3 regions of the Paenibacillus sp. FSL L8-0494 genome follow, and region 1 is predicted to be linked to each of the others. Evidence: predicted binding sites of a transcription regulator. Region 1 holds the regulator's gene; each other region holds the start of a gene.
The links. Region 1 encodes Rex, which represses fermentation and respiration genes when NADH is low (regulators of the CRP and FNR family bind a similar motif). Its sites were predicted from a motif close to TTGTGAAATATTTCACAA; they were not measured.
Positions count from the first base shown of each region.

Region 1 (7,086 bases):
GGCCAAACGAGGATTATGATTCCTATCCGCGTGACGAGCGTCGTGATTTGGAACTCGCTGAACGAGAGGGAGTAGATATTGTATTTATCCCCAGTGTGGAAGAAATGTATCCGCAGCCTACTCGGACTACTGTCTCGGTATCGGAGCTCACTACCCGGCTATGTGGGGCTTCCCGCCCTGGGCATTTTGATGGTGTAACCACAGTGGTTAATAAATTCTTCAATATTGTACAGCCGGATTATGCTTTCTTTGGGCTGAAGGATGCTCAACAAGTTGCTGTGCTTCGCCGAATGGTGTCCGATCTTAATATGAATGTCGAAATTATTCCTTGTCCGATCGTTCGTGAAGGGGATGGACTCGCACTAAGCTCACGTAACGTATTCTTGTCTCCAGAGGAGCGTAGTCAGGCATTGGTGTTATCTCGTTCCTTACGTGAAGCACGTCAGTCTATTGAAGAAGGAAAAGTAACAACCGTTGCTGAAGTGCGGGAATTGTTGACATCGGTTATTTCCAGCTCACCTCTAGCGGTGATTGATTATGCGGAGATCCTAACATTCCCTGATCTTGAAGGATTAGAGGATGAAGCTCTTTTATCAGAAGTGGATGGGGAAATTATTATAGCGCTTGCCGTGAAGTTTGGCAGAACACGCTTGATTGATAATAATGTATTTATTCCAAAGGAGGTTGCTGCACTTGTTTAGACATATGATGAAATCCAAAATTCACCGCGCAACAGTAACGGAAGCGAATTTGAACTATGTGGGCAGTATTACCATTGATGAGAGCTTGATGGAAGCCGCGGACATTCTTGAGAATGAAAAAGTTCAAATTGTGGATAACAACAATGGTTCGCGACTGGAGACCTATGTAATTCCTGGACCGCGTGGAAGCGGAGTGATCTGTCTCAATGGTGCCGCAGCTCGTCTTGTTCAGCCGGGCGATACAGTAATTATCATTTCGTATGCGATGTTGTCCTCGGAAGAACTGGAGTCACATAAGCCAACGGTGGTATTCGTGGATGAGAATAACAAACCAGTGAAGCTGGCTGATCATGAATTGCATGCTACAATCGCTTAATGTATGGACTTACGCCATGTAATGAATGGCAGGGATGAAAGACCCCGATCTCGCAGAAAATGAAGTCAGGCAAGCTGAACTGATTTCATCTTCAGTAAGGGGGGATAGCCCATGTTTCAACATTTGTTTGCTGAAATGAACAAGGTGCTTCAGGAGATCGTAACAGATTACCCTACAGCGGAGGGTGCCCGCCGGAACGAGCTTTTATGCAATTATAATATGCTGCATAGACTGAGCGATAAAGTGATGGATGAATGGCTCGCTTTTGCTGAGAAGCTAAGTCACTTTCGCGAAAGTGCGGATTTTACAGCAGTGGTCGAAGAGGAAGTGCCGGAACAGGAAGCACCAGAGCTGTGTATGGATTCCTTTGTAAGAGGTCAGGGATATTATAAGCTGCTGATGTATGGAAAGTGTATTGATCAGTTTAAAGAAGTTATTGCGCAATACCCGGATAGCTTGGCTGCTCGATTATATTTAGCCATCTCTTATCTGCAGGAAGGTGACGGTGAAGCCGCTTGGAGTCATCTGAACCATATGCTGGGCTTGATACGGGAAACCAAGCTGAAAGCCATGGTATATAATGCTTTAGGCTGCATACGAGCCTCACAGGAACGTTTTAATGAAGCGCAGGAATTGTTTGACCTTGCCTTGCAGCATGACCCGGCGCTTCCGGAGCCAAACGTTAACTTAGAGGTATGCCGCCGTCGTGGAGGGAAGCTGCATTTTGGAAATCAGCTGGTTTCCCTTTTGTAAAAGAATAACGGTTTTGGAAATTTCTATTCAAGCGATGCATCCCCTGAACCAGTGGTGTGCATCGCCTTTTTTCGCAACTTCTGTTATGCTGATTAAGAGTCTCAATTGAAAGGGAATAGAATTATAATGAAATTTGCCGTGCTTGATTTTGAAACAACAGGAACCCAATCCGTGGGTGAAATTATCCAGGTTGGCCTTGCAATTATAGAAGAAGACCGGTCCATCTCCCGGGTATATGGTTCCTATGTCAAGCCCGGAACGCCGATTCCTCCTTTTATAACAGGTCTGACGGGGATTACCGATGATGATGTGAAGGATGCGCCTGAGCTGGATGAGATGATGATGGAGCTTGTTCCGCTCTTGGATGATGTTGTGCTTGTAGGGCATAATGTCGCTTTCGACTTCCATTTTTTACAAAATGCTTTAGATCGTTGTGGTTATTTGCCATTTCAAGGGCGGATTTTGGATACGATTGATTTTCTGAAAATTTGCTTTCCTTCGCTCACATCTTATCAGCTAGGCTCTGTCAGTGCTCATTTTGGAGTGACACATGATCGTCCGCATCAGGCAGATAGTGATGCACTTGCGACTGCTTTAGTGCTGTTGAAATGTCTGGAGGAGCTCTACGAGCTGCCGCTGCTTACGATCCAGAGACTCTGTGAGCTGTTTACCGAAGAGGATAGTGATCTGGGCTGGTACTTTGATGGTCTGCTGCGAGAGCGGGAAGCGGAGACGCTACAGCCCGAAGGTGATCTGACTTTCTATCGTCAATTAGCGCTTGCAGTAGGAGACTGGACGGAGTTAGCGCCACCTAGAGATGAGCATGTAGAGAATCCGCTAGCGAATTTATCTTTTACTGATTATATGGACGAAGTAACCAAACGACTTAAAGACACATTACCGCAGTATGAAAGCCGGGAAGCTCAGGATATTATGATCAATGAGGTGATGACGGCACTTGCCGAAGACAAACACCTACTGATCGAAGCGGGCACAGGAACCGGTAAATCGCTCGGTTATTTGTTGCCTGCCATTTATCAAAGCGTTCGCACCAATGAAAAAGTCATGGTCAGCACTCATACCATTAATCTGCAGGACCAATTGCGCGAGCGGGATATCCCTTTGTTAACGCAGGTAGTTCCTTTTCCGTTTAAAGCTGCTATTTTTAAGGGAAGAGGACATTATTTGTGTCTGCGTAAGTTTGAGCATAAAATTAATAAAAAGGACTTTATAAGCCCAAGGGAAGATGCGCTTACTGCAGCTCAGATGATCGTATGGCTCACTCAAAGTGAATCAGGGGATGATGAAGAGCTGAATTTAAGCGGCCGGGGCGGTGATTTCTGGGAGACGGTGGCAAGCGATACCGATTCCTGTCTGGGACGTTCCTGTCCTTGGTTCCGCAAATGCTATTATCATAGGGCCAAGCATGAAGCTGGGATTGCTGACGTGGTCATTACGAACCACTCCAAGCTATTCGCAGATGTTAAAGCTGGGCACCAGCTGCTTCCAGCTTACGAGCATCTTGTAATTGATGAAGCACATCATTTAGAAGATGTGGCTGGTAAACATCTTGGCATGCATATGAAGCATTTCACTGTGGCACACACGTTATCGCGACTGTATAAAGATAGCCGAAACGGACAGCTTCCTGCTCTGCGCCAGATCTTACAGTCGTCAGGCAGTGAAGAGGCTTCAGAATGGAGCGGAGTCATCGATCGGATCTACCCGGATCTGCTTACTGTCAAAGAAACCTGGGATGCACTCAGCGACAAGCTGTTCAGCCTTTTGCCGGAACGCAGTGATGCAGCAGCAGGGGAAGCGGGACAACTGGTTATGCGTTTGCTTCCCGCCCGTAAGCCGAAGGATTGGGATGAATTAGTTGCGCTTGAGAACACTATGAATCTGACGTTAAGCGACATCATCCGTAAGGGTGATAAAATGCTTAATGAGATGCGTGACCAGGAAAGCCAATCCTCAGCAGACAGTCTTGTTACTGATATTAGCGGTTTATTTAAGGATTTGGCTTCCATACGTGAGCAAGTAAGATTCTTTATGGGGCTGAATGACGATAATGTAGTATATTGGCTGGAGGCAAATGGAAATTACCGCAGCAAATCACTGCAGATGTATGCCGTCCCTGTGGATGTTAGCAGCCAGCTTAAAGAGTTGTTCTTCGATAAGAAAAAAAGCATCGTGCTTACCTCGGCGACGCTGTCTGTAGATAAATCTTTTCAGTTTATGATTGATAATCTCGGACTTAACGAAGCTGCGGAAGAGGGACGTCTAATGACTTCACTCCTTCCTTCTCCCTTTAAGTATCGCGAGCAGGCGCTGCTAGTTATACCGCGTGATTTTCCTAGTGTGAAGGGCAGTGTGGGCGATGCTCGATTTGTCGATACACTCGTACAGTCGTTAGCAGAAGCTGCCAAAACAACACGTGGGCGGATGCTGGTTCTGTTTACTTCTTATAAAATGCTGCGTCAGGTATATGATCCGCTTAAAGAGGCTTTGGCCTCACAAGAGATTACGGTGCTTGGTCAAGGCGTGGAAGGTGGCAGCCGGAGCAAGCTGATCCGCCGCTTTCAGGACAGTGCAGCATCCGTTCTGCTGGGGACGAGCAGCTTCTGGGAAGGTGTAGATATTCCAGGTGAAGCACTGACTTGCCTGGCCATCGTGAGACTTCCGTTTCAACCGCCGAATCACCCGTTGGCGGAAGCGAAGTCGGAGTTATTGCAGGCTCAGAAGAAGAATCCGTTCATGAAATTGTCTGTTCCTCAAGCGGTTATTCGCTTTAAGCAGGGATTCGGAAGACTGGTTCGCACGGCGCAGGATCGCGGAATAGTTATTGTTTATGATACAAGGGTTATTGAATCTCATTACGGGAAGTATTTCCTTTATTCATTGCCTGGTCCCAAAATGGAGCATATGCTGACTGATCAAATGGTCCCCCGCATAGCGGAATGGCTAGAGGATGGCGGCGCTTCTTAAAATGCTCGTCTTCAGTTTAGCTCCTCCTTATCCTTAAGGGCGGTAAGTTACAGTACCGCCCTTAATAAGGAGAGGTATACGTTTGAATATGGATTTTCACAAGAACATTACTATTTTTAGGAGGAAAAATATGAAATCGGATAAAATATCAGAAGCCGTTGTTCGCAGACTACCTGTGTATTTGCGTTTTTTGAATGATCTCCAGAATCGCGAAATATTAACAGTTTCCTCTCAGGAACTTGGACAAAAGCTGGATCTTAATCCCGCACAGATTCGTAAGGATTTAGCGTATTTTGGTGACTTCGGCAGAAAAGGTATCGGCTATGATGTAACGTATCTTATTGAGAAAATCCGTCATATTCTGAAGCTGGATCAACAGCTTAATGTAGCTTTAGTAGGGGCAGGTAATCTCGGACATGCCTTGTCTAATTACAATGCATATCTTAAAGATACAATGAAAATCACCGCTATATTTGATTCGTACGCTCCTAAGGTTGGACGTAAGATCAACTCCCTTACTGTGCAACCAATGGATGAACTAGGCAGCACGATTCGTGAGCAAGGTATTCGCATTGCCATTATTACCGTACCTGATTCAGAAGCTCAAAATGTAGCAGATATTCTCATTTCTTCTGGGATTGAAGCGATTTTGAACTTTGCCCCTGTGATTCTGAAGACACCACCGAATATCCGGGTGCATGCAGCTGATTTTACAACTGATCTGCAAAGTCTTGCTTATTACTTGCGGGATGGAAAGGAAGAAAGCGAACATGAACAGCAATAAAACGATAATTAAGGGCGGGTATTTTCTGACTCCGGGAACGGATGAGCCGGTTCTGAGTGGATATATGACTATTGAAGATGATTTAATCACTTACATAGGAAAAGAAGAGCCTCAGATGGAAGCTGGAGTGCAAGTGGTTGATGGCAGTCGTCTGCTGTTCATGCCTGGACTTGTAAACACACATGGTCATGCGGCGATGTCTTTGCTGCGTGGATATGGAGATGATTTAGCGCTACAAGTGTGGCTTCAGGAGAAAATGTGGCCGATGGAGGAAAAGTTCACCGGTGATGATGTATACTGGGGAACCTCCTTATCTGTATTGGAAATGCTGAAGGGTGGAACTACGACCTTCCTCGATATGTATGATCATATGGACCGAGTAGCTGAGGTAGCTGAGTTATCAGGTATCCGTTCCGTATTGATGCGTGGTGTGATCGGGTTATGTCCAGAGGATGTACAGAATCACAAGCTTGCGGAAGCGATTTCTTTTGCCCGTAACTGGCATGGAAAGGCGGACGGTAGAATTACTACTATGATCTCGCCGCACGCCCCTTATACTTGCCCTCCGGACTTCCTGGTTAAGTTCGTGCAGGCAGCGCATGATCTGGATTTACCGATGCATACGCATATGTCCGAAACGAAACGTGAAGTGGAACAAAATGTGGCGGATTACGGGTTGCGTCCTGTAGCTCACTTAGAGAAGCTTGGAATGTTCACACGTCCCTCGATAGTTGCACATGGTGTTCATTTAAATGATGAAGAGATTGAGATCTTGGCTCGCCATAATGTGGGTGTCTCTCATAATCCGGGCAGTAATTTGAAGCTGGCTAGCGGAGTGGCTCGGGTTACTGATCTTCTAAAAGCTGGTGTGAAGGTGTCTCTTGGCACGGATGGCGCGGCAAGCAACAATAACTTGGATATGTTTGAAGAGATGCGGCTTGCAGCTCTCATTCATAAGGGTGTCAGCGGTGATCCAACGGCTGTTCCAGCTCCAGAAGCTCTACGTATGGCTACAGAATATGGCGCCCAGTCCATCTTTTTAAATAATGTAGGTAGACTTGCTGTTGGGATGAAAGCTGATTTCATTGCAATTGATATAGATCAGCCGCATTTGCTGCCACACACAGATCTGTTGTCTCATGCAGTTTACTCTGCTAGCGCTAAGGATGTTGAGCATGTGTGGGTGAATGGTAAACAGGTCATCAAGCATGGACAATGCTTAACCCTGGATGAGGAAGCTATCCGGCGTAAAGCGCAAGAAGCCTTCGAAGGTTTATTGAAGCGTTAAGTCTGGATAATAACGAATAAATAATAGGCTGCGACTTTTTGCTTTTAGCAAAAGTTGCGGCCTTTTGTACATTTTAAAGGCTGGGAAAGCTAGAAAATTATGAAATTTTGGATAAACACGCGGGTGTGTTATATAATCAAAAAAGATATATTACTAGAAAGGGAGCTGTACCTTGAAGAAAAGGAAAAAATGGATC
Region 1 covers NZ_JBBOPQ010000001.1:4,693,801-4,700,886, reverse strand. Annotated here, with positions in the region: gene panC (pantoate--beta-alanine ligase) at 1-701, shown strand, start outside; gene panD (aspartate 1-decarboxylase) at 694-1,077, shown strand; gene NYE35_RS21320 (tetratricopeptide repeat protein) at 1,189-1,830, shown strand; gene dinG (ATP-dependent DNA helicase DinG) at 1,957-4,818, shown strand; gene NYE35_RS21310 (redox-sensing transcriptional repressor Rex) at 4,949-5,602, shown strand; gene NYE35_RS21305 (amidohydrolase) at 5,589-6,890, shown strand; gene NYE35_RS21300 (cell wall elongation regulator TseB-like domain-containing protein) at 7,063-7,086, shown strand, end outside.

Region 2 (7,086 bases), 200 kb from region 1:
CACCGTTTCTTCCGGAATTTCTTGTTGGATTAATACCATGTCAGAGCCTTTAATATTCTCAAGTGCCCGTTCAACCAAAGCAGGAGTAACTAAATCATTGGCTCCTTTTACAACGATAATGCTATTATCACCTTCCGCTAAAATGATGTGGGCTGTGCCACTTTCGGCATGTGTAACCGGTTCCACATTGGCGGTAAAAACGCGATTCTTTTTCAGATTATCCATGATAGCGGTACCATAGAAATCATCACCTACACAACCAACCATCGTAACTTCTGCTCCAAGACGGGCAGCAGCGACTGCTTGGTTCGCGCCCTTACCGCCCGGAACGGTGGAGAATTGTTCTCCGAGCACAGTCTCACCCGCGTGAGGTCGCTTATTCGAAGTCACTACTAAATCCATTGAACAGCTGCCAATTACACAAATCTTAGCCATTTTCATCAACCTTTCTCATGTTGTCATCTATTCTTTACTTCTTGTAGTTTCCCGCTCCACAAAGCTAACGGGTAGTTGAATAATCTTCTCTTCCACCTTATCTTGCTCAATTAGCTTAATAAGTAAACCCGCCGCTTCTCTACCCATATCATGTGCCGGCTGGCGAATGGTGGATAAAGCAGGTGACAACAAGCTGCTAAGCGGGATATCATCGAATCCGATGATTTGCAGATCCTGCGGCACTCTTTTACCTAAACGATGTGCTTCATGAATGACTGCCGTCGCGACAATATCATTACTGGCAATTACGCCATCTGTATCTATATATTTATCAAATAACTCCACAGCCCATTGTTCTGCTACTGTATGGGAGAAGGATGAAGTTTGGATCACATTATAGCTGATTCCCATTTCATTAAGTACTTCAATCGCCCCAAGAAATCGATCTTGTGCAGGTTTGATATGCGCCGGTCCTTGTATTACTGTGATTTTTTTGCTTCCCCGTGCGATAATCTCTTGTGCTGCAAGACGTCCGCCCTTTTTGCCATCTGCGTATACGGAAGGGCTATCGTTAGAAGTACGGTCCAGAAATACGACCGGAATTTTCAAGTTAGAATAAACGTCGCTCTCAGGGAAGTTGGTTGACGATATCATGCCAATGACATTATTTTGGATAAAGGTTTGAATATAATCCATCTCTTTGTCCTCGTTCTCATCACTATTGCCAAAGATGATCCGATAACCTTGCTCCTGCATCCGATCCTCTATCCCCCGCGCTAACTGCGGGAAGAAGGGGTTGGTAATATCAGGCAAGAGCAGCCCGATTAATTTAGATTTCCGCTTGTACAATGATCTTGCAACCTCATTAGGGGTATAATTCATTTCTTTGATCGCTGCCTCAACCTTTTTGCGAGTATCGATATTCACATATCCAGATTCATTTATAACCCGTGAGACTGTTGCTACCGAAACTCCAGCTATTTTTGCGACATCTTTGATCGTCATCATTCTTTAATTCATCCCCCAATGTGTAACCGGTTACATGTATTACATAAATTAGATTATCACATAACCTTTTCATTTACAAATCTTTTTTTTGATCATAAAGCTAACAAAAGATACCAATTATATATCGATATCTTTTGTTATTTGAATTTATTTATCTGCAAAGCGATTTAATAATTTTATTGTATTGAAGTGCATACCTTCATGGTAAAGTGTGAAATTTATGAATTCACCGATTGAATTTAAGGTTAATCCACTTCCTGTTGTAAGAGGGGTTACTTGCTCACTTAAGCGATTGTGAAAAGCTTCCTGGATCCGTTTGGGTTGCTCCGTAAGCATCTCAAGTAAAACTTCAAGCGTTGGCGGTTCCTCATTCCACTCGGCTGGTTTAGTCCCTTTCGCAAATAAGCGTTCAAAGCTTGCCGGCAATTGCATAAGCTCCCTAGCAGAATGAAAGGCAAACTTCTCTTGCACCAAATAAATATGTCCCAAGTTCCAGCGGATATTGTTATTAAAACCTTCTGGAATACTATCTAAAATTTCCTCAGATAGTCCCTCGACAGCACGCACAGTAACACTACGCACAAACTTAAGTTGTTTGAATATGATTTGATCCATTATGACCCCTCCTAACTTTTATCCATAGTTTACCATAAGCTTATCTTTAATTTCCTAATATTATTTTAAACTTAATTGTTTCATAACGAGCGTAATAAACGACTGCATATAGCTTTCTTGAAGTTCCTTCTTTCTGTAACCCATCCATATCGAATGCTTGGAGACTACATTTTCTACTGCTACATTAGCTAATGTTCCCTGATCAAGATAAGGTTTCGCCAACAAAGCGGATACATAACTAATTCCATAACCGGCAATCACAGCTTGAATAACTTCATTCACTCCATTAAATTGAAGCCCAATCGTTGGCTGCTGTACACTTCTTTCTTCACACAACCGGACAAGCCGCTCTCTGGCTGCACTGCCCTCTTCTCTCATAATAAATGCTTCAGACATCACTTCTTCAAAGCTAACCTGCTGATTGGCAAAAGGGTGATGGGAAGAAACCACGAATACATACTCGTCCCTATATAACTCCCGATGTTCGAACACTCCTGTATTATGCGTAGGAAACTCCATATCACTGTAAATCGCTACGTCTGCTTCAAAATTATTCAATTTTTCCATGACTCCATGAGAATTAGTAGTAGTGATCTGAATGTTAACTTCCGGAAAAGATTGTTTGAATAATGACGCCCACCGGGGAATGAGGATGCTTGTCGCCAAATAATTACCTGCAATCCGCAGATTCCCCTCAGGAAATTTGTGATAGTCTTCAATGATTTGCTGGACTTGATCACCCATGGCAAAAAACTTCTCAAGAGGTTCGATTAACCTTTTTCCTAAAGGGGTGAGCACCATCCTCTTTCCTTTAATTTCAAATAACAAAATATGATTCTCCCGTTCAAACTTACGGATTTGCGCTGATATAGCGGGTTGACTGATATGCAAACGTTCAGAGGCTTTGGTCACACTACCTGTGATCGCAACGTAATAAAACAATTTTAATACATGATAGTTCATCATGATTTCTTCCTCACCTAATAAAATAATATCTCTAATCGCCGCTTATCTATCCTCAGCAATTTACTATAACTATACATTATGGATGTTAACTATTATATATTGTTTATTTATATTTTTTTCTCTTATACTTACAACTATTCATAAGGGAGGTTTTGTTAATGACAAAGACAGTATTATACTTAACCCGCCACGGGCAAACAGAATGGAATTTACAAAAACGAATGCAAGGGCATCAAAATTCTGCGCTTACAGCCTTGGGCGAACAGCAGGCCGAATGGTTAAGGGATCGTTTGCAAGTAGAAAACTTAGGCGTAATTTATTCTAGTACTAGTCCAAGAGCATTGCATACTGCGCAGATTTTACGGGGAAAGCGGAGTTTACCTATTCAACAGCAAGTTTCTTTAATGGAAATAAACATGGGGAGCTGGGAAGGAATGAATACGGATCAGATACAACTAGAATCCCCTTTACAATATTCCCATTTTTTCACCAGACCCGATCTATATATTCCTCTAACCTCAGGTGAGACTTATAAGCAGCTTGAAGAAAGAGTAGTGCCGACAATGGAGCGCATCATAAACGATAACGTAGGGCTAAAGGTGCTCATCGTCACCCATCGGATGACTTTAAAAGTCATTATGGCTTATTTTCTTAATAAATCATTGCAGGAAATAGGGGAGTTACCGGATATTCTCTCTACTGCATTATGTAAAGTAACCCTAACTGATAACAATACAACCATCGATCTGTATGGAGATACTTCACATTATCAATGACTATGTATTAAAAAAATAAAAAGGTAACTCCGATTAACGGGGCTACCTTTTTAGCGTTCAACTTTAAATATCCACACTTTTGATTATAAAACTGCGTACCTTCATCCATTTGCCTGAAATGAATTCATCAATCGTTTTCGTCTTTGGTCTAACGCAAAAACGGTGTTTTGCCCCTTTATCAAAGCCCACAGCTTCAAAAATTAGGCTGTCCCCTATTTGCTCCTTGAAGAACACTTGCTTTAATCCCAACCTATTTAACATTTCAAGCTTTACGCTCTCAATATATGTGCGCGAATACTCCTTAGACATATGTGTTCCTCCTAGTAGTGGTAGTAATATTATAAGTCAATAGGAAGAAAATCAACAATAGTTCATATATTCATCATCCACAAAAAAACAACCAGGCAGCAATTCTCCGTTATTGGAGGTTCGCTGACTGGTGTTTTGGGTCTGTTGTGATTTGCTTGATAGGTTATGAGCTAAGCTTAATCATTCGTAGCTTTCGGATAACCACTCCGTTGTAGCGCACTATCTTGATATATCTGTAAGATAACTGCATTCTATACACTTATTCGATATCCACAAGGGCTAATTCTAACTTTAAGTGTAGTGTATTCTATACAATTAAAAACTAGAGAAATAGCCTATAGAGTATTAAATCTGGAAAATAGATGTACAAAATACAGCTATTTTCATTGGCCGGGCGTTTTGAGCATTTTAGTTGTACAAAATACAGTTAAAACCATCTACTGTACACTTCAATGTTTCATACTCCATTACTTCATACTCCAATAATTCACTGCTTCAATACTCCATTACTTGTTACTTCAAGGCTTCCGTCGGCTCTCAAATGGTAACTAGATGGGGTGTAGTCCATTATGAGTCAGACCATTCATACTGATTCCTTTTTCCTGAACCTATCCGGATAATTCTATCTATATAGTTAGTCCTTCTACTTCTACCTAATCGAAATCATCACTAACTTATTTAACTTCAGTTGCCCCAGTCACTTTACCTTCAATCCCTGCAGTTGCTTTCACATCTTCGTTTGCGAAGTAAAGATTTCCATCAATAGTCGAAGTTTCATGCAGATTAAATCCGTTCGCTTCTACATAAACATCACCTTTAATGGTTCCGCCTTGAACTCGTAAATTTTCACTTTGTACAGTTAACTTAGGTACAGTGAGTGTGTAATTGGCAGTAACTTTGTGATCAGCGTCTTGGGCATAAAGAGCAATCTTACGGTAGATGTCGCCGTCTGCGGCCCCTTTATCATGGAATTCGCCTTCAACAACAACATCTTGGGCAATGGTCACATCATTTAGAATGGCAATAATCCAGTTTCCATCTTTACTTACAGCCTTGGTAAACGCATCTGCTTGATTTACGATTGAAGCTGTAGTAACTGCATCCGTTTGCTCTGTAGCTGGAGCCGTAGTAGCCGCTGAATTAGTTGCATTATTATTATTCGCACCACAACCAGACAAGACTGCAACCGAGACGCCTGCTACTAACATCATTTTAAATAACTTCATTTTAAATCCCCCTTGTTTTTGATTATAAATTAATTATATATTAAAATTTTTTTAATAAACAGGTGAAAAATTTCACAATATTGTGTCGTTATCTGAAGCGGTTTCACAAAGGTGATTAATTCCATACAAAAAGGACACTCCCAATAACTGCGGAAGTATCCTCATAGTCTTTATTACTATAATTTTTTAGATTAAATACCCTCTTGAAAAAGATATGGAACCATCATACTCTACACTTACTTTTTTAATGTTAGGTTTATGCAAAACATCAGCATAAAAATAATACAGCGGAAGGATGACCATTTGGTCAATGAGCATTTTTTCAGCTTTTGCATAAAGCTTGTTTCGTTCGCTAGTGTCTAATGTAAGCCTAGCTTGTTTAATATAACTATCATAAAGTGCACTGCTCCAGCCCGAATCATTATCGCTGCTCCAAGATGTGAAATAATCTAAAAAAGTCGATGGATCGTTATAGTCGGCTGCCCAAGCCGCTTTTGCCATTGTATAATTCAGCTTAAGACGATTATCAAGCAGATCTTCCCAGGGTTGAACCTCAAAGCCTACTGTAATGCCCAGATTTTTGTTCCAGCTGTTAATAACGGCTTCTGCAATTTCTTCATGCCCTTCATTTATAATAATCGAAAAACTAGGAAGCTGAGTTAAGCCCTCTTCCTTCAAACCTTCCTGAAGTAATTTCTTAGCCTGTATTACATCCTCTTTGAAATACCGTGTATCAATAATCTCTGATCTAAAATTCAACTTGGAACCACGAATACTCCGAGGAATAAAACCGTAAGCAGGTGTACCATAGCCGATAGATTCTCGGTTAGCTGCCATGGCTAATGCTTTACGTATCTTCAGATTTTTGAAAGGTGCTTTGCTTAGATTGAACTGATAATAATATGTAGAAGCATACGGCAATGCATATAACTCCTGAGGGAATACAGAATTTAAAGAAGCCTTATCTATCAGCTCATCTTTTGCCCCTACCCAGTCAACTTCATTGTTTAAGTAGGCCATAGTTGGCGAAGGTGTTCCAGCTTTAGGCCGAAGTAGATGCACCTCTGAGAAACGAATTTCTTGCGCCGCATAATAGTTTGGATTTTTAATTAGATGAATCGAATTTTCATCCCACTGTTGCAGTTTAAAAGGGCCATTAGTAACCATAGTTTTAATATTGTACGCCCAATTCTTATCTGCTTTCGCGACTTGCGCATTAATTGGCATGTAAATACTTTCCGCGAGAAGCTGCGGGAAATGTGAAGTTTTTTCATTCAAAGTCACTTGGAGTGTATCGTTATTTAACGCTTTCACACCCACTTTCGAAGACTCCTTTAGCTTCCCTTTATGATAATTCTCTGCGTTAGCAATTATGAACATTTTGAATGCATAGCTATTCATAGACTGAGGTGCAAGCGCTTGTTTCCATGCATACTCAAAATCTGAAGCCTTAACCTGCTGCTGATTACTCCATTTTGCGCTCGGCCGCAAGGAGAACGTGTATGTTTTCCCATCCTTGGAGACTGTCCACGACTTGGCTATCCCGGGAACCGCCTCTCCCGCATCATTCAAACGCACCAATCCCTCAAATATCCCTTTAATGACCGTAGTCGTACTACTATCTGTGGAAGAGGCAGGATCTAGATCTACAGGAATATAATCAAAACCAATACGCAACACCTGTTTAGCCTGTACAGCAGATGCAGTGTTCCCTTCACTTACATTTAAACCTATTAGTAATACTAAAACAA
Region 2 covers NZ_JBBOPQ010000001.1:4,498,430-4,505,515, forward strand. Annotated here, with positions in the region: gene rbsK (ribokinase) at 1-435, opposite strand, end outside; gene NYE35_RS20450 (LacI family DNA-binding transcriptional regulator) at 463-1,443, opposite strand; gene NYE35_RS20455 (DinB family protein) at 1,591-2,058, opposite strand; gene NYE35_RS20460 (LysR family transcriptional regulator) at 2,119-3,024, opposite strand; gene NYE35_RS20465 (histidine phosphatase family protein) at 3,183-3,800, shown strand; gene NYE35_RS20470 (hypothetical protein) at 3,864-4,109, opposite strand; gene NYE35_RS20475 (polymer-forming cytoskeletal protein) at 4,784-5,335, opposite strand; gene NYE35_RS20480 (peptide ABC transporter substrate-binding protein) at 5,522-7,086, opposite strand, start outside.
Region 2: the regulator Rex is predicted to act here: its motif matches at 5,396-5,413, upstream of NYE35_RS20475 (polymer-forming cytoskeletal protein).

Region 3 (7,086 bases), 4.6 Mb from region 1:
TAGGGTTATGCCAAAATGAAGGTTTCACTTATGCTGAGGATGCCACCAATCTGCTGACGAAATACAAGCGAAATGCCATTCGTTTGGAAGTTCTCCCTTTTCTGGAAAAGTATAATGGCAGAGTGAGGCAATCCCTCGTACAGCTTGCGGAAATTGCGGGAGCTGAAGATGAGTATATGGAGACGTCTGCGGCAAAATGCTTTGAAGAGCTAGTTTCGGAAGGGGATGGGAAATACACCTTTAACAGAGCTTCATTTGCTGCCATACCCTCCGCTTTACAACGGCGTTTGATTAAACTAATATTAAATTATCTGTCGGCGGATTTATCTGCCCTTGATTTCCCCAAGATCGAAACTGTACGTCGGGGAACGCTGCAGAGCTATCCCACCACCTGGAGCTTGGATTTGGGTGGAGGCCTGACTTGTGTGCGGCAATATGATAGTATCTTGTTCTCGTCCAAGCCCACGACGCCACAGGCAAGCTATACATATCGTCTGTTTTTACCGGACTCTGAGCTTAAATTGGAGGAAATAGGTAAGGTGATGTCGATGGCGGTACTGGAGAGAGAAAACTTTTTTGTACAGGGGGAGGATTATGGGAAGATGTCGGCTTGGTTTGACCGTGATGAACTGGTCTTTCCACTGACGATACGATCCCGATTGCCTGGAGATACCATAAGGATCATGGGATTAAACGGAAGCAAAAAGGTAAAAGATATTTATATTGATGATAAAATACCTGCTTCCGAACGGTCATTGATTCCCCTCGTTTGTGATGGTTTGGGCAATATCGTCTGGATTCCGGGCGTAAGACGCTCGATGCATGCCGCAGTAGGGCGGCACACGACCTCCGTACTTCTATTGTCTCTGGCAGAGCTGGATGACCGCGAAGAAACGTAATGGTCGAAGTAAGTCTTTCATAGTATAACTTAGGAGGTTTCGCAAGTTGCAAAACGATATTCAAGAAGTATTGATCACCGAAGAGGAACTTCAGCAGAAAATTAAGGAGCTCGGTCGAACACTGAGCGAAGAATACGCAGGTCGTACCCCTTTAGTCATTTGTGTACTAAAAGGTGCGTTTATATTTATGGCAGATTTGGTTAAAGCCATTACAGTACCTGTTGAGATGGATTTCATGGCAGTGTCCAGCTATGGAGCATCCACCAAGTCCTCTGGAGTAGTCAAAATTATTAAGGATTTGGATGTATCGGTAGAAGGCCGCGATATCTTGATCGTTGAAGATATTATTGACAGTGGTCTTACACTCAGCTATTTAATTGAGTTGCTCCGCAACCGGAATGCTGCTACTATCTCTGTGGTTACCTTGTTTGATAAACCATCAGGCCGCACTGTTAATCTTGAAGCCAGCTACACAGGCTTCGTGTTACCTGACGAATTTGTAGTAGGCTACGGATTGGATTATGCCGAGCGGTATCGGAACCTCCCATATGTTGGAGTACTGAAACCTGAGATTTATTCCAATTGAACTAAGGACTGCCTCGATCATACGGATCGGATACCCACAACTTCCTTTATTTGAGGTGTCCCAAGAGGCTATGGTACAATAACTTGAGTGTTGTGAGAGGAGGTAGGGGATGAATCGGTTCATCCGGAATTCTGGTTTTTATTTGATTTTATTTTTAGTCGTGGTGGGTATTGTCCAGTTTGTGAGCAATGGAAATGAAGCCGCCGATTTCCCTAGATACGACGAGTTACGGCAGGAGATCAAGAACAACAATGTGAAGGATTTGACGGTTCAGTTTGAGGGTAATGCCTTTCTGGTCACAGGCGAGTATAGAGAGCTGCCTGCCGATACTAAATCGAAAAGCTTCTCCACATATATTCCTCCTACAGATGCCGCTATCAATGAACTGATTCAAGCCAGTGATGTTAATGGGATTGAATTAACTCAGAAGAAAATGGAAGGTACCAGCATTTGGCTGACATTCCTTTCTTCAATTATCCCACTGGTAATTATGTTCATCTTGTTCTTCTTCCTGTTTAATCAGGCGCAAGGTGGCGGCGGTAAAGTCATGAATTTCGGCAAGAGCAAGGCTCGGTTATATAATGAAGAGAAGAAGAAAATCAGCTTTGAGGATGTTGCAGGGGCGGACGAAGAGAAGCAAGAGCTTGTCGAAGTCGTTGAGTTCCTGAAAGATCCACGCAAATTTGCAGCTGTCGGCGCACGTATTCCTAAGGGCGTATTGCTTGTAGGTCCTCCGGGAACAGGTAAAACATTGCTTGCCCGTGCGGTAGCAGGTGAAGCTGGCGTTCCTTTCTTTAGTATTTCCGGTTCTGACTTTGTGGAAATGTTCGTGGGTGTCGGTGCTTCTCGGGTACGTGATTTGTTCGAGAATGCTAAGAAGAATGCTCCATGTATTATCTTCATTGATGAAATTGATGCTGTGGGTCGTCAGCGTGGTGCCGGTCTTGGTGGCGGACATGACGAGCGTGAGCAGACGCTTAACCAATTGCTGGTTGAGATGGATGGATTCGGTGGTAACGAAGGCATTATTATTGTAGCGGCGACTAACCGCGCTGATATACTTGATCCGGCATTGCTTCGTCCAGGACGTTTTGACCGTCAAATTACGGTTGACCGTCCTGATGTGAAAGGCCGTGAAGCTGTACTTAAGGTGCACGCTCGTAACAAACCGCTTACGAAAGATGTAAGACTGGATGTTGTTGCTAAACGCACAACCGGATTCACAGGTGCTGATTTGGAGAATCTGCTGAATGAGGCAGCTTTGCTAGCTGCACGCCGTAACCGTAAAGATATTTCCATGATTGAAGTGGATGAAGCTATTGACCGTGTTATCGTAGGTACTGAGAAACGCAGCCGTGTGATCAGTGACCGCGAGAAACGTATTGTAGCTTATCATGAAGCAGGCCATACTATTGCTGGTTACTTCCTTGAGCACGCCGATATGGTGCATAAAGTTACTATTATCCCACGCGGACGTGCAGGCGGATACGTTATTATGCTTCCGAAGGAAGATCGGATGATCGTTACCAAGCAGGAGCTTTTAGATAAGGTTACTGGATTACTTGGTGGACGTGTTGCCGAAGAATTGTTTATTGGTGAGATCGGTACGGGTGCATACAGTGACTTCCAACAGGCTACGCGCATCGTGCGTGCCATGATTATGGAGTACGGTATGAGCGATAAGCTTGGACCTATGCAGTTCGGATCTTCTCAAGGTCAAGTATTCTTAGGTCGTGATATTGGGCATGAACAGAATTACAGTGACTCCATTGCTTATGAGATTGATCAGGAAATGCAGAACTTTATTACTTCGAGTTACGAACGTTGTAAAGATCTGTTGATCAAACACTCCAAAGAAATGCACTTGATTGCCAATACATTACTTGAGAAAGAAACACTTGAGCTTGATCAGATCACACAACTGATTGAACAAGGATTCCTTTCCGAGGATGGTAAACCAGAGGGTGGCGAAGGTGTTGCCCATGAAGTTGGCGAGCCTGTCATCGACAATATCGGTGATGTGCGAGTTCGCATTCAAGGCAAGCCTGAGGATGAACAGTCCACACTTCCTGACTTATCAAAGGATATCCCGAATAACCCTGATTCTGAGGGTAATGACGGTTCCGGTGATGACAACAAAGGTGGGGGCACTAGCCTTACCTAATTGGGTCCACCATTCATATGATGTAAATTTATCCGGAGAACGTAACTGTTCTCCGGATTTTTTATTTTAATTTTTAAGGGATTCTATGCCTTAAAGCCTGTCCAGTTACATTGACAGGGGCTGGAACGTTGTGTACATTAGTGATTAATATTACTTACTATTTATATCAGCATGTTCATTTTTTCACCATGATGGCGCATGCCATTTGATAACATCATGTCGGCGAAAAGCCGCGAGGATTTAAGGGGGAGAACAATCGGTGGAAGCTCTGGCGCTTGAGCGCAAGCAGGAACAGAATCGAGAACTTCGTATACGTCTTGAACAGCTTAAAAAGGAACGAAACGCAATCATTTTAGCTCATTATTATCAGCGTGATGAAATTCAGGAGGTTGCCGATTTCCGGGGCGACTCTTTTTTACTCGCTCAGAAGGCTGCAGAGACAGATGCGGAAGTTATTGTATTCTGCGGTGTTCATTTCATGGGGGAAAGTGCAAAAATTCTAGCCCCGAACAAAACCGTTCTTATTCCTGATGAACGTGCAGGCTGTCCAATGGCAGATATGGTCAATGTAGACGGTTTGCGTAAGCTTAAAGCTCAACATCCAAATGCTAAAGTAGTCACTTATATCAACTCGTCTGCCGAGATTAAAGCAGAAACCGATATTTGTTGTACCTCAGCTAATGCTGTGAAAGTAATCGAATCCCTTGATGCTGAAGAGATTATTTGGGTCCCAGATAAGAATCTTGGTCAATATGTACAAGATCAGACGGGCAAGAAGCTGATTATTTGGGAAGGCTATTGCAACACTCACGACATGTTGACCGTCAAAGATGTAGTAGAAATGAGAGCAAAATATCCAGATGCGGAATTTGTAGTTCATCCAGAGTGTCGTCCTGAAGTAGTGGCCATGGGTGACTATGTAGGCAGCACTACATCAATTCTGGAGTATTGCCGGAAATCGGATCGTAAGCAATTTATCGTTGGAACGGAAGATGGTACCGGATATCAGCTTCGTAAGGATAGTCCAGATAAAGAATTCCATTTTGCTACCAAATTTCTTGTTTGTCCCAATATGAAAGTTAATAATCTAAAAAAACTGGTGAAATGCCTGGAGACGATGAAGCCACAAATCTATGTACCGCCTGCTGTCGCCGACAAAGCCAGAACATCCCTAGAGCGCATGCTACAAGTCCGGTAGCATGCGCTACTCTTTCGTTGAAACAGGTGAAAAGCGGTCATGATTCCACAATATTTGGTTGATTTTGATCTTCGGGATATTCCTACGGTAAAGACAGATTGTATTGTTATTGGTTCAGGGATTGCCGGATTATTCACGGCTATTAAAGCCAGTGAAGATCGGCGTGTCATAATGATCACAAAGAAATCAGTAATGGAAAGTAATACTCGCTATGCACAGGGGGGGATCGCAGCTGTTATAGCTGAGGATGATTCCCCTGCATACCACCGGCAGGATACCTTAATGGCCGGTGCAGGTCTTTGCTCCTCAACAGCTGTCGATGCACTTGTTAATGAAGGGCCGGAAGGCGTTCATGAGTTAATTCGCTTAGGAACCCTGTTTGATAAGGAAGATGGGGTACTGGCTTTGACTCAGGAAGGAGCGCACAGCCACCGCCGTATTTTGCATGCTAATGGGGATGCTACCGGTTATGAGATTGTTCGTGCATTGGCGGAACAGGTAGCGGAACATGAGAATATCGAGGTCTGGGATGATCATTATGTTATCGATCTCATCACTGAAGGTGGAGAATGTGTAGGCGCATTATTGCAGCGGCCCGGTGGTGGACGGTTGTTCCTGCAAGGGGATGCGACCATTTTGTGCTCTGGTGGAGCAGGACAATTATATCGATACACTACCAACCCTGAGGTAGCTACAGGAGATGGTGTAGCGATCGCCTATCGCGCTGGTGCTCATATACGAGATATGGAATTTATTCAATTTCATCCTACAGCACTTAGTTACCCAGGAGCTCCTAGATTTTTAATCTCCGAAGCTGTGCGTGGGGAAGGAGCAGTCTTGCGCAATATTAATGGAGAGCGGTTCATGGAGCGTTATCATAACCTGCTTGAACTAGCCCCGCGGGATATTGTAGCGCGAGCTATTGTAAGTGAAATGGAACTTACTAAATCAACGTTCGTTTATTTGGATATTACACATGAATCTCCAGAGATGGTGAAGCATCGGTTTCCCACAATATATGAGACATGTATGGGCTATGGACTGGATATTACAAGTGATTGGATTCCAGTGGCTCCTGCTGCGCATTATATGATGGGGGGGATTAAGACCGATCTGAATGGAGAGAGTACCGTCCCGCGTCTGTTTGCTTGCGGAGAGGTTTCCTCCACAGGCCTGCATGGCGCTAACCGTTTAGCTAGTAATTCTTTATCTGAGGCCATTGTATTTGGACAGCGTATTATTGATCGGATTCATGAGCTTTCCCCGCTGGACCGTGATGTTTTATCGGTTATCAGTAACGAGGGCCGTGTAGATTCGCCAACTCAAGCTATTGTGGAACGTCGTTTGAAGCTACAGAAGGTAATGGTTCGATATGCCGGACTACGTCGTAACGAAGAGATGTTACTTAAAGGATTAGATGAATTAAAACGACAGCTGCCAATCTTTGGATCAGCTTTGTCCAAACGTGAGGAATATGAATTTGCTAATATGCTGACCTGCTGTTTGCTTGTGACAGAGTCTGCTCTGGCACGGGAAGAGAGCCGTGGGGCGCATTACCGTGAGGATTATCCGCAGCGGGATGATGATCAGTGGCGTAAGCACCTGCTTCAAATTCGCGAACTGGGAATAGTGGAGGAATTAAGCGATGATGTTTAATGGTTACAATGAAGAGCTAGTACAATCCATCAAGGCTTGGTTGCGGGAAGATGTTGGTTCCGGAGATGTAACCACGCAGATGACGATTTCAGTGGGCCATGAGTCCAAAGGGATTATTCATGCCAAGGAAGACGGGATAATTTGTGGCATCCCAATTGCAGAGCTGGTCTTTGAAATTGTGGATCCGGCGCTTAGTTTTACAGCCCTTGTCGAGGAAGGTCAAGCTGTAACCAAAGGGACTGTAATTATTGAGGTTGAGGGCAGCACACATGCGATTCTAACAGGTGAGCGGCTTGCGCTTAACTTGATGCAGCGTCTTTCGGGTGTGGCATCACGTACAGCTTCTTTCGTGCAGGTGCTGGAGGGATTACCGACTCGCTTAGTGGATACACGTAAGACAACACCAGGTCACCGGATGCTGGAGAAATATGCTGTTCGTATTGGTGGAGGCTTTAATCACCGTTTTGGCTTATATGATGCAGTTATGATCAAGGATAATCATATCAAAGGCGCGGGTGGTATTCGGCAGGCTGTAGGTCGTGCTCGGAAGAACATCCCGCATACGATGAGCATCGAAGTGGAG
Region 3 covers NZ_JBBOPQ010000001.1:71,021-78,106, forward strand. Annotated here, with positions in the region: gene tilS (tRNA lysidine(34) synthetase TilS) at 1-899, shown strand, start outside; gene hpt (hypoxanthine phosphoribosyltransferase) at 946-1,485, shown strand; gene ftsH (ATP-dependent zinc metalloprotease FtsH) at 1,595-3,649, shown strand; gene nadA (quinolinate synthase NadA) at 3,909-4,847, shown strand; gene nadB (L-aspartate oxidase) at 4,887-6,503, shown strand; gene nadC (carboxylating nicotinate-nucleotide diphosphorylase) at 6,493-7,086, shown strand, end outside.
Region 3: the regulator Rex is predicted to act here: its motif matches at 3,821-3,838, upstream of nadA (quinolinate synthase NadA).